2 regions of the Bacillus salitolerans genome follow, and region 2 is predicted to be linked to the other one. Evidence: predicted binding sites of a transcription regulator. Region 2 holds the regulator's gene; the other holds the start of a gene.
The links. The regulator LexA, encoded in region 2, represses DNA repair genes until DNA is damaged. The targets are predictions, from matches to a motif close to CGAACATATGTTCG.

Region 1: a site for LexA is predicted at 2,590-2,603, ahead of ACFSCX_RS21785 (YhjD family protein). Genes of this name have one in related genera too.

Annotation. Positions count from the first base shown of each region.
Region 1 covers NZ_JBHUEM010000052.1:260,549-267,855, reverse strand. Annotated here, with positions in the region: gene ACFSCX_RS21795 (TVP38/TMEM64 family protein) at 1-329, opposite strand, end outside; gene ACFSCX_RS21790 (S9 family peptidase) at 403-2,379, opposite strand; gene ACFSCX_RS21785 (YhjD family protein) at 2,623-2,982, shown strand; gene ACFSCX_RS21780 (competence protein ComK) at 2,989-3,513, opposite strand; gene ACFSCX_RS21775 (hypothetical protein) at 3,739-3,942, opposite strand; gene ACFSCX_RS21770 (IDEAL domain-containing protein) at 4,159-4,386, shown strand; gene ACFSCX_RS21765 (flotillin family protein) at 4,484-5,965, opposite strand; gene ACFSCX_RS21760 (NfeD family protein) at 5,993-6,523, opposite strand; gene ACFSCX_RS21755 (dipeptidase) at 6,694-7,307, opposite strand, start outside.
Region 2 covers NZ_JBHUEM010000003.1:671,298-678,604, forward strand. Annotated here, with positions in the region: gene ACFSCX_RS04925 (methionine gamma-lyase family protein) at 1-769, shown strand, start outside; gene ACFSCX_RS04930 (MerR family transcriptional regulator) at 937-1,311, shown strand; gene glnA (type I glutamate--ammonia ligase) at 1,342-2,676, shown strand; gene ACFSCX_RS04940 (HD-GYP domain-containing protein) at 3,190-4,302, shown strand; gene lexA (transcriptional repressor LexA) at 4,378-5,004, opposite strand; gene yneA (cell division suppressor protein YneA) at 5,162-5,497, shown strand; gene ACFSCX_RS04955 (DUF896 domain-containing protein) at 5,599-5,835, shown strand; gene tkt (transketolase) at 5,920-7,307, shown strand, end outside.

The sequences.
Region 1 (7,307 bases), on a different contig from region 2:
ATTGTCAGTTTACGAACCTGTTTGTTCTTGCTTAAAAACTGAAAAAAACGTTTTTGACCTAATCTCCGAACAATGGAGAAAACAAGGATTGCTCCTAAACATGCCCCAATCCATGAATATAAAAACCCTAACCATAATCCGAATGCAGCAGCATTTGCTACCACAAAGATGAACAAAGGGAGAAAGGGAAAAATGGCTTCTAACATCGGGAGAAAAATACCCGGTAAAGGTCCTAAGTCTCGGTACTCATCCATCAGTTCTTGAACGTGTTCTAATGTAAAATAATGTTGTATTGATTGCCAGAATTGTTGTAATGACTCTACATCCATGAACGAGCTCCCCTAGCCTGAATCTTATAATACAATTATTGTACAACAATAATTAGACAATACAAAAATTCTTTTATAGATAGTTGTCAAACCAGTTCACAATATGGTTTAAACGATGAAGCCGTAAGGATAGATCACCGCTACGGGAAAGCTCATGATTTGCTTCTGGGAAACGAACGAGCTTCGTCTGCTTCTTTTGATGCTTTAAAGATACATATAATTGTTCTGCTTGCTCAATTGGACAACGATAATCCTTTTCACTATGCAGAATTAACAGTGGAGTCCTCATGTTATCTATGTATTTTAATGGTGAGACATTCCACAACTTTTCCACATCAAATGCTTCTCCTCTAAGTACTTCCCACTGCGTAAAGAAGTAACCGATATCACTCACCCCATAAAAGCTAATCCAATTACAAATACTTCGCTGGGTAACAGCCGCTTTAAAGCGATCTGTGTGTCCAACAATCCAGTTTGTCATAAATCCACCATAGCTTCCACCGGTTACACCAAGGCGCGCTTCGTCAATAAAGTCATAATTCTCTAGTACATAGTCTACAGCAGACATGATATCTAGATAATCCTTTCCGCCATAGTCACCTCGAACGGCGTCGACAAACGTCTGTCCGTAGCCGTGGCTCCCCCTTGGATTCGTAAATAACACAGCAAAGCCCTTTGCTGCTAGCACTTGAAACTCATGGAAATAGCTATTCGCGTACATCATATGTGGTCCACCGTGTATCTCGACAACAAGTGGTACTTTCTTGCCTTCCTTTAAGCCAACTGGTTTCATGATCCAGCCGTGAATGTCCCACCCATCTTGTGCTTTAAAGCGGAATGCTTCTGCTGCTACTATGTCTATGCCTTCTAAGAATACTTTATTTACATTTGTCAGCTGCTTTTTCTCTCCTGTATGTAAATCAAACATAAAGAGTTCACCAGGTTGCACGTGTGTACTAATACCTGCAATCACCTTATGTTTATGAACATCGACAGTGAAGCTATAGACATGCTGATCGTCGAGGATAACCGGATACATCAACCCCTCAATATCACCATAATAGACAGCTGTACTACCCTGATCACTGGCAATAAAATAAAAGCCTGTACTATCTAACGTCCATACTAATCCTCTGTCACTACCACTTTGCTGAAAGTCACCAATTGCCACATCACCAATATGAACATCTAAATTTTCAGTTAAACATGTAAGCTCCGATTTCTGAAGGTCATACAACCAAATTCTAGATAGTGTTGCAGACAAATACTCCTTTTCATGTCCAATAAAAGCAAGATAGGTTCCATCAGGTGACCAACTTGCCTGACTATACTGTCCATTGGAGCTTGTAATTCGTTCCATGTTTTTATTTTCTAAATTTACTATATACACATCCGTAATCAGCTCATACTCGGCTTCATCAGAAGGATTTGCGAATAAGACGACATTTTTACCATCAGGAGAAAAGCAGCCTATCGAATAATTTACGTCATCTGTTGTTAACGGTTCGTATTTATTTGTATGAATATCTACAAGTGCAGCCTTTGAATACTTATGATCAAAGAAGCCACTAGCATCCGACTTGTAGGCGAGCTTTTCAACAACCATAGGCTCTAATTGTTCACTTTTAGCTTCAGACTTTACTTCTTCATTCTCAGAACTAAGCAAATGCGAAATAAGTAGCTGCTTACTATTTGGTGACCATCCAAACTGACTTACTCCATTTGGTGTATCTGTTACTTGTCTTGGTTCACCACCAGAAGCACTCATAACAAATACTTGCTGCTTCTCGGAGCGATTAGATAAGAACGCAATCCATTTTCCATCAGGTGACCATGCAGGATTCACATCACGTACCTTCCCAAAAGTCCATTGCCTAATTTGATCACCGTCATTATTACCTACAAAGAGATGAGAGTAATATTTTTTCTCTTCCTCGTCCATGACAGTTTCCACGAATAAAAAATTCTCTCCGCTTGGAGAATACAACGGGCAATTAACGGACTTTAGTTTAAATAGATCCTCTGGTTTTATTCCTCTTTTTTTGATCATACTTAGATACACATCCTTCACACCTGTGTTTTTATAATATTTCGACAATAGAAATACTATCTCCTTCTTTGCATCGTTAGTACTTTGGACTTCTATGAGGTTTACGTTTGAGACTCATGTTTATTAGTTGGAATAATTGAAACTTTCCGCCTTCTAAGAAAAAGATATTTCCACTTGCAATTATCCTGTTCGTTCAATATGATAGAAGTACGAACAAACGTTCTAATGAGGGAGTGACCTACTTTGACACGCATACCTGACGAAGATCGTAATTTGTTAGAACAATCACTTTTTCTACCTATGACTTTGACTGTCTTTCAGCGAGATTTACAAATTATTGAAAAAGCACCCTTTAAGTTAAAGCAGCCTTATTTACGGTGTATTGAGGAATCTATGAATCATATTCAAAGGGATTTAGCAATAATTAAGCATGAAATGAAAAAGAAAAAGCTGAAAGCACAGCAGCTACAAAGAGATGATACATTTACGACTTTCCTTTTTGTCTATAAAGGCTACGAGGAACAGCATAATTACTTTAATCCAAGAATTCGTAATTGTGTTCAATCAATAATGGAAAAGTACTTATTACAAACAAGAGCATAGATGTAACTACTGCTTCTGTAAACGATGGTGCGATGAGGTTAAGAAAGACACTCTTCTTGTTTCTGGTTCTATTCGACTTGATAATGTAGCTCGTAATTGTGCTGTTCGGTACAACTGATTTTCTAGTGAACCTTTTGAAATGGATAAATCAATCAATTCGTGATTGGAAAATTGAAGTGTAGTTTGATGTTCTGTAGCTTTAATGGATTTTACATAAGCATGTGAGATCCATGCGCATTGCTCCCTGCTTGGGGATAATGTGGGGAAGAAATAAATGTAGTTGGATGGATCAATAACGATGGGCGCCTTATGGGTAATACCCATGATTTCACGTGTACCCTCTCTACGGCCTTGAAGACTACTTCCAAAAAAACGGCAGCTTCTATCCATAATTTCAATTGGCTTCATTGCGACAATATAGCTCGTCTCAATCTCCATTATCCTTGAGTATAGACCTCTTTCTGTCACCTCTGGCAAAACAGCCATTGTGTACGGACTAATTTCATATTCTTTCAAAACGGTCTCTTTCAAACAATCACACTCCTTTACTATTTTTCCATTTCATAATAAGACAAAGTGAGGCGAAATAAAAGAGAAAAGTGGAAAAATTCACAAAACATTTAAGAAACACTTGGCGAGTGCCGAGTGTTTCTTATGCTGTATCCTAGTTAATAAGTAGCATCGACTTCCCAATTTGCTAAAAAAGTGACTCCCCAATTATTGGAGAATCACTTTTTTAGCAAGTACATAATATACTTAAGAATTATTGTATACTTGCTGTATTTCCTTTTCAGCTATATACTCATTACCCTCTTCTACTGAAATATGCTCATCTACTGAGTCACCAAGGTTCGAACCACTGAAATGATTAAACCCCGCAGTTACAGTCATTTGAGGATTTAGTGGTGTACCAAAAGGGATTTCGTTTTTTTTCGTATATCCATGATGATTTTCTGTCATGGGTTACCCACCTCCATCTTATTATAGTGTGTACCTTCATAGAATGTATTATCCGTCATATTTATTTTTATTCACCTTTTTTACTATTTAGTTAATTTCTTAAATATTCAGAAAACAATTGAAAAGAATGTACTTCTTCGTTATAATTGAATAAATATATGAAACAAATGCCCGATGATAACGATGTTTTACATTCTTACCTCAGGAGTGAGCATCATGAAAAAAGGAAAATCCTATACTGAATTGATGAAATCTGCTGCAAGAAAGAGACTAGAGGTTCAGGAAAGTCGAAATTTTTATGTAGACATGATTCTTGATGAAATCATCTTTAATTCAAAAGCCAAAAAACTAAATAAAGAAATAGATGTAGCACTAGATAATCGAGACCTGAAAACATTTTATAAGCTATCAAACGAATATAAACAGCTCATGAAACATGCCTAGAACAATAAGGTCTCTCCATAAGATAACCCATCCTATCAACATTTTATGAAGGGTTCCAAACATAAAAATAAGCTAGCCTATTAAGGCTAGCTTATTTTTATTCATGTTGCTCAGAAATGTTGGCAGGTGCCTGGATTGTCTTATTTACTTGCTCACTTTGAGCAGGTGCTTTTTTCGTTATGTTATTTATAATTTGCTCTAAATCAATTCCCGACACATCTTTAATCATGTTTGGTGCAGTTGCCATAAGCTGTGTAACGTAGTTACTTACACGGTTGGCACCGTCACCATTCCCTGTATCGACAACCGTAATTTTATCAATATTACCAAGTGGTGCAGCGATTTTCTCTGCCATTTCAGGAAGCATTTTCGCAAGGATATCAAGAATCGCAGCCTCTCCGTAGTTCTTATAGGCTTCAGCAAGCTTTTCCTTTGCTTCAGCTTCTGCAAGACCTTGCAAGCGAATAACCTCTGCTTTTGCACTACCTTGGGCACGTTCAGCTTCTGCACTTGCTTTAGCTTCAGCTTCAATTCTATACTGAACAGCATCTGCTTCACGCATTCTCTTCGCTTTCTCTGCTTCAGCTGATTGCTCAACCGAATAACGATCTGCATCTGCTTTCTTTCTAACTTCCGCATCATACTGCTTTTCACGACGCAAAATTTCTTTTTCTTCTAAATCAATTTGGCGTTCCTTACGAACAATTTCTACCTTCATACTTTCTTGAACTGCTTGTTGCTGTGCTTTGGCTTCAGCAATTTGATACGCTTGATCTGCTTCTGCTTTTGCTGTGTCTTGCTCTCTCTTGTACGCTGCTACCTTTAATTCTTTATCTTTTGTTGCTTCAGCGATAGACGTATCTCTGATTAATTCAGCACGTTGGCCTTCTTCTTCTGCTGCCGCTTTTTTAATACGTGAATCTCTTACTGCCTCTGCTTCTGCAATTTCTGCATCTCTCTTAACAGCTGCAATTCTTGGTCGCCCTAGTGAATCTAGGTAACCGTGTTTATCTCGAACATCTTTGATGGTAAAGGAAACAATTTGCAGACCCATTTTCTTTAAGTCTCTAGCTGCAACGCCTTGAACTTCTTGTGCGAAGCGATCCCGGTTACGATATACTTCTTCTACCGTCATGGAGCCAAGAATCGAGCGTAAATGCCCTTCCAACACTTCTTGTGCTTCACTTCTTAAATCTTCAATCGGTTTCCCTAAAAATTGTTCAGCTGCTGTTGCAATTTCTTCAACAGATCCCCCAATTTTTATAATGGCAACTCCATCAGCCATAACGGGTACACCTTGTTCTGTGTATACTTCTGGGGTTGTAATATCTAACTTATGAGATAATAATGAGATGAACTCTGCCCTTTGAAAGATTGGCAGAATAAAAGCTCCTCCGCCACGGACAATCTTAATTTTTCGTCCTGATTCATCGGAAAGCACATTTTTTGTACCAAGGAAAGAACCTGTTACAATCATTGCTTCATCTGAACTTACCGTTTTGTATCTTGCCCAAAAAGCAAGACCAAGCACTAAAAATACACCTATAACGATTGCTGGAATTAACATGTATGATTCCATTTCTCCACTCCTCTACTCCTTTTTTATCTATAATTGGTCATAAGGGGATACTAATAACGTATCATCACTTATCTCAATTATTAATACCTTTGTACCGGTAGCAATCTCTACTTGATCAAAGCTTGCCGCAATTTGATTAGATGAGCTCCCACCAATTGAAAGCATTACTTCACCATACCCATTTATTGGAATAGGCACAGAAACCTCCCCGACCTTACCAACTAGATCTTGCATGGAGAATCCAGTTGAATTTTCGGTATTTTCCATCGGTTTGACATAAAAAAAATAGAATGCTGCACTTAATACGATTGCTACTCCAAATGACAGAAAAAGAACAAGTAGCTTTGGAATATTTGTATAAGAAGTAAGTATTATTCCAGCTCCACCAAATGCCGTTAGACCACTCATTATGACCGTTGTTTGAAAAATACCCGGTAGATCAAACGTCAATGCATCAAGCACATTTTCCAAAGCATTTCCAAGAAAGTCATCGAAAATAACAGTCAATAATGTAAAGAGAATACCAGTAATAAGACATCCCCAATAAAACTCAAGCATCGCATGCACCTCCTCGTGGCCACAATAGTAATACGGTTTATAAATGGGAAAAGTTTCACACTATTCTTATTTTACATGAGAAACGAGGTTAGAAAAGGGTTTTTTGTAAATTGGTAGAAAATATCCAATTCAAAAAGGAGCATGCGCTCATGCTCCTTCATGTAATAATATTATAGAGAATCTGACAATCTAAACAGATAATCACAAATGACCGCTAAGCCTTTATCAAAATTCTCAAGATGGAAGTGTTCGTTTGGTGAATGGATGTTTTCACTCTCTAAACCAAATCCCATTAATACTACTGGTGTTTTTAAGATTTGATCAAATACGGCAACAATTGGAATCGAGCCACCTTCACGAATGAACTTTGTTGGAACTCCGTACTCTTCTTCATAAGATTTTGCAGCCGCTTGAATGGCTGGATGATCAAATGGTGTTATAAACGGATGGCCTTTATCAAATGGTGTAACCGTTACTTCTACTCCTGCTGGTTTGTTTTTTTGAATATGCTTTTCAATTAATTGAATGATTTCATCAGGATCTTGATTTGGTACTAATCGACACGTAATCTTTGCATGTGCTTCAGCAGGAATAACGGTTTTAATTCCTTCACCCTGGAAGCCACCATAGATTCCATTAATCTCAAGAGTCGGTCGTCCTGACACTCGTTCTAAAAACGTATACCCTTCTTCTCCAACTAGTTCAGAGAGTTCAAGATCTTTTTTCACTTTTTCTTCATCAAATTGCAAGGCTCTATATGCTTCTCTCTCTTCTTCCGTCAGAG
Region 2 (7,307 bases):
AATGATAGGAATTCAACGTTCAAAGGGATATGCGACACGACCATCCTTCACTATTTCTGAAATAAAGGAAATGATTGAATTCGTAAAATCAATAAATAAAGATATCATCGTATTTGTAGATAACTGCTACGGTGAATTTGTTGAAGAATTTGAACCTTGTCATGTTGGGGCTGATTTAATGGCAGGGTCATTAATAAAAAATCCAGGTGGAGGTTTAGCTAAAACTGGTGGATATATAGTCGGCAAGCAGTCATTAGTTGAAGCCTGCAGTTACAGGATGACTTCACCAGGTATAGGGGCGGAAGCAGGAGCATCTCTTTATAGCCTCCTAGAAATGTACCAAGGCTTCTTTTTAGCTCCCCACGTTGTTAGTCAAGCTTTAAAAGGGGCGGTGTTCACGTCAGCTTTCTTAGAAAAACTTGGCTTTAATACGAGCCCAAGATGGGATAGTAAGCGAACTGATTTAATTCAGTCAGTTCAATTTGACGATCGCGAAAAAATGATTGCATTTTGTCAAGCCATTCAATACGCATCTCCGATAAACAGTCACGTTACGCCCTATCCAAGTTACATGCCAGGATATCAAGATGACGTCATCATGGCTGCTGGAACGTTTATTCAAGGTGCAAGTATTGAACTATCAGCAGATGGTCCATTGAGGTCACCGTTTGTTGCTTTTGTCCAAGGTGGACTTACATATAGTCATGTTAAAACGGCAATTCTGTCTGCCGTAAATTCATTACTTGAAAAAAGGTTGTTTGAAATATGATTAATGGGGTGGAAATGTATGAACTAACATACATTTCTTTTTTTGAATTTATTCATGTAAGAAAACATAACATGATATTGACAGTTTACCTTACATGGAATATGATGTAAGTATGAAGAAAAAATAAAGGAGGATTTGAAGTGAGTGACAAACACATTCGTCGTAATATGCCATTATTTCCAATTGGAATTGTTATGAACTTAACCGATTTGTCTGCTCGCCAAATCCGGTATTATGAAGAACATGGATTAGTGACACCTGCAAGAACAGATGGGAATCGTCGTTTATTTTCCTTTAATGACGTTGATCGACTCTTGGAAATTAAAGATTTAATTGACCAAGGTGTAAATATGGCAGGGATCAAGCAGGTTTTCCAAGTAAAACACCAATCAGATGAAACAGAAAACAAGCAAGTTGAAATTGTGAAAAAAGAGTTAACGGATGAGGAACTTCGTAAAATGCTTAAAGATGAACTCATCCAGGCCGGTCGATTTAACCGTACATCTTTAAGACAAGGTGACATGGCCAGATTTTTCCATTAAAAGAGATGAACACTAAGGGAGGAAATTAGAATGTCAAGATTTACAAAGGAAGATATTTTTAGAATTGCCAATGAAGAAAATGTAAAGTATATCCGCCTTCAATTTACTGACTTACTAGGGATTATTAAAAATGTTGAAATCCCTGTTAGTCAATTAGAAAAAGCACTTGACAATAAAATGATGTTTGACGGTTCTTCTATTGAAGGGTTTGTTAGAATTGAAGAATCAGATATGTACTTATACCCAGATTTAGACACGTGGGTTGTATTTCCTTGGACTGCTGAAAAAGGAAAGGTTGCACGCTTAATTTGTGACATTTACAATCCAGACGGCACTCCATTTGAAGGAGATCCACGAAATAATTTAAAGCGTGTGTTAAGAGAAATGGAAGCTCTAGGCTTTACTGATTTCAACCTAGGACCTGAACCAGAGTTCTTCTTATTCAAGCTAGATGAAAAAGGGGAACCTACTCTTGAGTTAAATGATGCGGGTGGATACTTTGACCTAGCACCAACTGACCTAGGGGAAAATTGCCGTCGTGATATCGTACTTGAATTAGAAGAAATGGGCTTTGAAATTGAAGCTTCACACCATGAGGTTGCACCTGGACAGCATGAAATTGACTTTAAATATGCTAATGCTCTCAAGGCATGTGATGATATTCAAACATTTAAACTAGTAGTAAAAACAATAGCTCGTAAACATGGTTTACATGCTACTTTCATGCCAAAACCATTATTTGGAGTGAACGGCTCTGGGATGCATGCTAACGTTTCGTTATTCAAGGGTAACGAAAATGCGTTCTTTGATCCAAGCAAAGATTTGCAATTAAGTGACGATGCAATTCATTTTATCGCTGGTGTGTTAAAGCATGCGCCTAATTTTACAGCTGTAACAAACCCTACTGTAAATTCATACAAGCGACTAGTTCCTGGCTATGAGGCACCTTGCTATGTTGCGTGGTCTGCAAGAAACAGAAGTCCACTAATTCGTATTCCTTCTTCACGTGGCCTAAGTACTCGTGTAGAAATACGAAGTGTGGATCCTTCTGCTAACCCATATTTAGCAATGGCAGTACTACTAGCTTCAGGTCTTGATGGTATCAAGAATAAACTTCAAGCTCCTAAGCCGGTAGATCGTAACATCTATGTAATGAACAAGCAAGAGCGCTTAGAAAATGGTATCGTTGATTTACCAGCAACACTTTACCATGCACTAGAGAACCTAAAAACAGACGAAGTCATTAAAGGGGCATTGGGAAGTCACTTACTAGAGCACTTTATTGAAGCAAAGGAAATTGAATGGGATATGTTCCGTACTCAAGTTCATCCTTGGGAACGTGAGCAATATATGTCAACGTATTAATATATATAAAACCTTGATACCATTGGTATCGAGGTTTTTTTATTAAACTAAGAAAGTATAAGTTTCTGGTGTTTAGTTGATACAATGTTACGGCTAAATCCAGCTCCAGCACCCAGCCAAGATGAAATGGCGACGATCTTTGCCATTTCATCCTACTCGAGGGGGAAAAGAAAAATCACTTTTTCCTTGGTCAACTAACCTGTCATGAATAAAAGGGAACACCACCCTTTTTTTCATGACAGAACATTTGCTCTGCCTTAGGCTAAGGGGGGCCCCCTGAGACTTTTGTTCTGAAAAAAACTGAATTCTGTGAAAAGAATGTATGTTACAGAGAATTAAATGATGTGTAATAGAGAACAGAATTATTAAAAATGTAGCAAGGAATTCGTCATTTTATGTCGAAGAATATTGTATAGTAGACATTTAGTGAAAATAAATCCTTTCATAAAAGAAAGTACTTCATCAAGGTTTATCAAAGGATACGGGACGAATCATACTTAGGAGAGAATAGATATGCGGTTAGTACCACTAGAACGATGTGAATCAAAAATGATGTTAGGGCAATCGATTTATGATGGAAATGGAAGAGTTCTTCTAGCTAAAGGGACTGAACTTTCTGATCGCTTAATCCAGAGACTTAAAAAACTTCATATTTATTCTGTCTATATAGAAGATGAACTTTCGCAAGGAATAGAAATTGTTGAATCAGTTCCTGAGAGGCTTCGTATAGAAGCAGTCAATGTAATTACAGATAGTTTAAACACTATCGCTGAACTAAAGGATACAAGCGGTAGCAACCTACAAGGAATGATGAAGACAGGAAGAGCAATCCGAAGCTTGCAAAAAGTTTTTAAGGACTTATTATCATGCCTTTCAGAAAACAGAACAGTTATTAATTTATTGGCTACTACAAAAATTCACGGAAATGATATTTACCAGCATAGCTTAAATGTGACCATATATGCATGTCAATTAGCCATTGAGAATGGATTGCCACTAAAAAATATTGAAGAAATCGGATTAGGTGCAATGTTACATGATGTAGGAAAGGTGTTTATCTCCCATGAGGTATTAAATAAACCTGGAAAACTAACAGAAGAGGAATATGAATATGTGAAGAAACACACAGAACTGGGGTTTGATCTATTACGTAAAATTCATGAAATTCCAATGACTGTCTCACATTGTGCACTTCAACATCATGAAAAATTAGATGGAACGGGATATCCAAGAGGGTTAAAAGAAACTGAAATTCATAGTTATGCAAAAATTATTAGTGTTGCAGATGTATTTAGTGCATTGACAAGTCATCGAGCTTATCGGACGCCTTTTTTGCCACATGAAGCATTAGAAATTTTGTATGCTGGTAGTGGCTCCCAATTTGAAAGTAAACAAATTCAATTATTTAAAGGGTGTATTGCAATTTACCCTCAAGGATTAACAGTGAAAATGAATGATGGCAGGATAGGAATTATTTCGGATTATAATTTTCATTCGGTAGGTAGACCAAAAGTAAGGATCATTCGAGATGAATATAACCAAAAAATTGTACCTTATGAAATCGATTTATCCTCGAAGGAGCATTTAACGCTTGATATCATTGAATCAGATCCATTGCTCTATTAATGCAAAAAGTGTAGTAAATAGATTGTTTGTTAGAAAAGAATGACAAAAGTCTTGGGTTTTCCAAGACTTTTCTTCTTAGTGTAATGTTCGATAGACACCAATGACTTTACCCAGTATTGAAACACTTTTTAATAGAATTGGCTCAAGACTGGAATTTTCAGGTTGCAAACGAATATAGTCTTTCTCTTTAAAAAACCTTTTCACTGTTGCTTCATCTTCTTCAGTCATAGCAACAACAATATCCCCGTTATTGGCTGTTTTCTGTTGACGGACAAGTACGAGATCTCCGTCAAATATCCCAGCTTCAATCATGCTATCACCCATAATTTCTAACATAAATACATTTTCTCCAGGTGTTACATACCGGTCAGGTATAGGAAAGAAATCTTCTATATTTTCTACCGCAGTAATGGGTTGTCCAGCAGTTACTTTCCCGATAATCGGTACATTAATAACAGATCCATTAAAAACAGGCTGAACAATATTGTCTTGATCAAGAATTTCAATAGCTCTTGGTTTAGTAGGATCTCTTCGAATTAATCCCTTACTCTCTAATCTTGCGAGATGACCATGGACGGTGGAACTAGATGCTAGGCCAACGGCCTCTCCAATTTCACGAACAGAAGGTGGATAACCCTTTAGCTGAACCTCGCGTTTAATAAACTCCAAAATATCTTGTTGTCGTTTTGATAGTTTCTTCATAGTAAAACACTCCAATAGCTCCATATAATTACAAACAGTATACCATGCCTACTACAAATATACAAACATAAGTTCGAGAAAAATGATTGACAAAAACAAATGTTCGTATTAAATTAATCATATAAGAACATACATTCTATTTTTGGGGGTCGCTTATATGAAAATAAAAATGATGAATCTATCATTCTATATACTTTTCCTGTTCACAATTTTTTCTATTTTCTTTGTTTCTTCCTATATCAATAAAGATAGTCGACTAGAAGAAGAGTACTTGTTTATTCAGCTATCTTCTGGGGATACGTTATGGGATGTTGCTGAACAGTTTGCAGATCAACATGGTTTAGCGACGACTCAGTTTATTAAATGGGTCGAAGAAAAGAATAACATTGACGGAAACCTTATTGTTGCGGGTGAAAGGATTGTAATACCTGTTAAAAAGGAACATATATCAGATACAGTTTTACTTGTCGCTGATGGATCAGTCGCTCATTAAGCTCATTAATTAGATGAAAAATGTAACCTGCTTGATTCCAAGCAGGTTCTTTTAGTATCATACGTATATGCTTAAGACCGAAGTAAAGGAGTATACTAAAAATGCTATCACAGGAAAAATTAGCTAGAATTAACCATCTATCGAAGAAATCAAAAGAAGTTGGGTTAACAAAGGAAGAAATGGAAGAACAGAAAAGTCTTAGGGAAGAATATTTAAAAGCTTTTAGAGGTCAAATGGTAGATCATTTACATTCTATAAAGGTTGTTGATGAAAAAGGAACAGATGTTACCCCAGAAAAGTTAAAGAAAAGTAAAGCACAGAGAAAAAATCTTCATTAATTTTGTTCTTATCATTGATATACTATATATAAGAATAAGCCAATCTATAAAAACATATTAGTTTAATTAGAAAGGATGTTGAATTTGACAGAAACTATCGATCATTTATCTATTAACGCTATTAGAACATTGTCAATCGATGCAATTGAAAAGGCGAATTCTGGTCACCCAGGGATGCCAATGGGGGCTGCTCCAATGGCATATACATTATGGACGAAATTTATGAATCACAATCCTAAAAATCCAAGCTGGTTTAATCGCGATCGATTTGTATTATCAGCTGGTCATGGTTCAATGCTTCTATATAGTTTATTACATATTTCAGGTTATGACCTCTCAATGGATGATATTAAAGCATTCCGACAGTGGGGAAGTAAAACACCAGGTCACCCTGAATATAAGCACACACCTGGAGTAGAAGCAACGACAGGTCCTTTAGGACAGGGGATTGCAATGGCGGTTGGAATGGCAATGGCTGAAAGCCATTTAGCAGGCAAATATAATCGAGATAATTTGAACATCATTGACCATTTTACATACACCATTTGTGGCGATGGAGATTTAATGGAAGGTGTATCTGCTGAAGCTGCATCTTTAGCTGCTCATTTACGATTAGGAAAATTAGTTGTTCTTTATGATTCAAACGATATTTCGTTAGATGGTGAACTAGACAAAGCCTTTACAGAAAGCGTGGAAGACCGTTTTAAAGCTTACGGTTGGCAAGTTATTCGAGTGGAGGATGGAAATAGTGTTGAGGAATTAAGTCGGGCACTTGCCGAGGCAAAAACAGAACTTAATCGTCCAACATTAATTGAAGTAAAGACTACAATTGGCTATGGTTCTCCAAATAGAGCAGGAACATCAGATGTCCATGGTGCCCCACTTGGGTCAGATGAGGCAAAACTGACGAAAGAAGCTTATAAATGGACTTTTGAAGAAGATTTCCATGTCCCAGAGGAAGTATATAGACATTTTCATAAAACCATAGTGGAAAAGGGTAAAGAGAAAGAGCAAGAATGGGAACATCTGTTTAAAAAGTATCAGGAAAACTATCCGGATCTAGCTTCGGAGCTTACTTCAGCAATGCAAGGTAAACTACCTGATGGCTGGGCTAATGATCTTCCTACTTATGAAGCAGGGAAGAGCTTAGCCACTCGTGCATCATCTGGAGAAGCGTTAAATGCAATTGCAAAAGGTGTACCGTTTTTCTTCGGTGGATCAGCAGATCTAGCAGGGTCCAATAAAACGATGATAAAAGGAACGGTAGATTTTTCTCATGAAGACTACAGTGGAAGAAATATATGGTTTGGTGTAAGAGAATTTGCAATGGGTGCTGCGCTAAATGGTATGGCTCTTCATGGTGGGTTAAAAGTATATGGCGGAACATTTTTTGTGTTTTCAGATTATCTTCGTCCGGCCATTCGTCTTTCAGCCCTTATGCAAATCCCTGTTACTTACGTATTCACTCATGA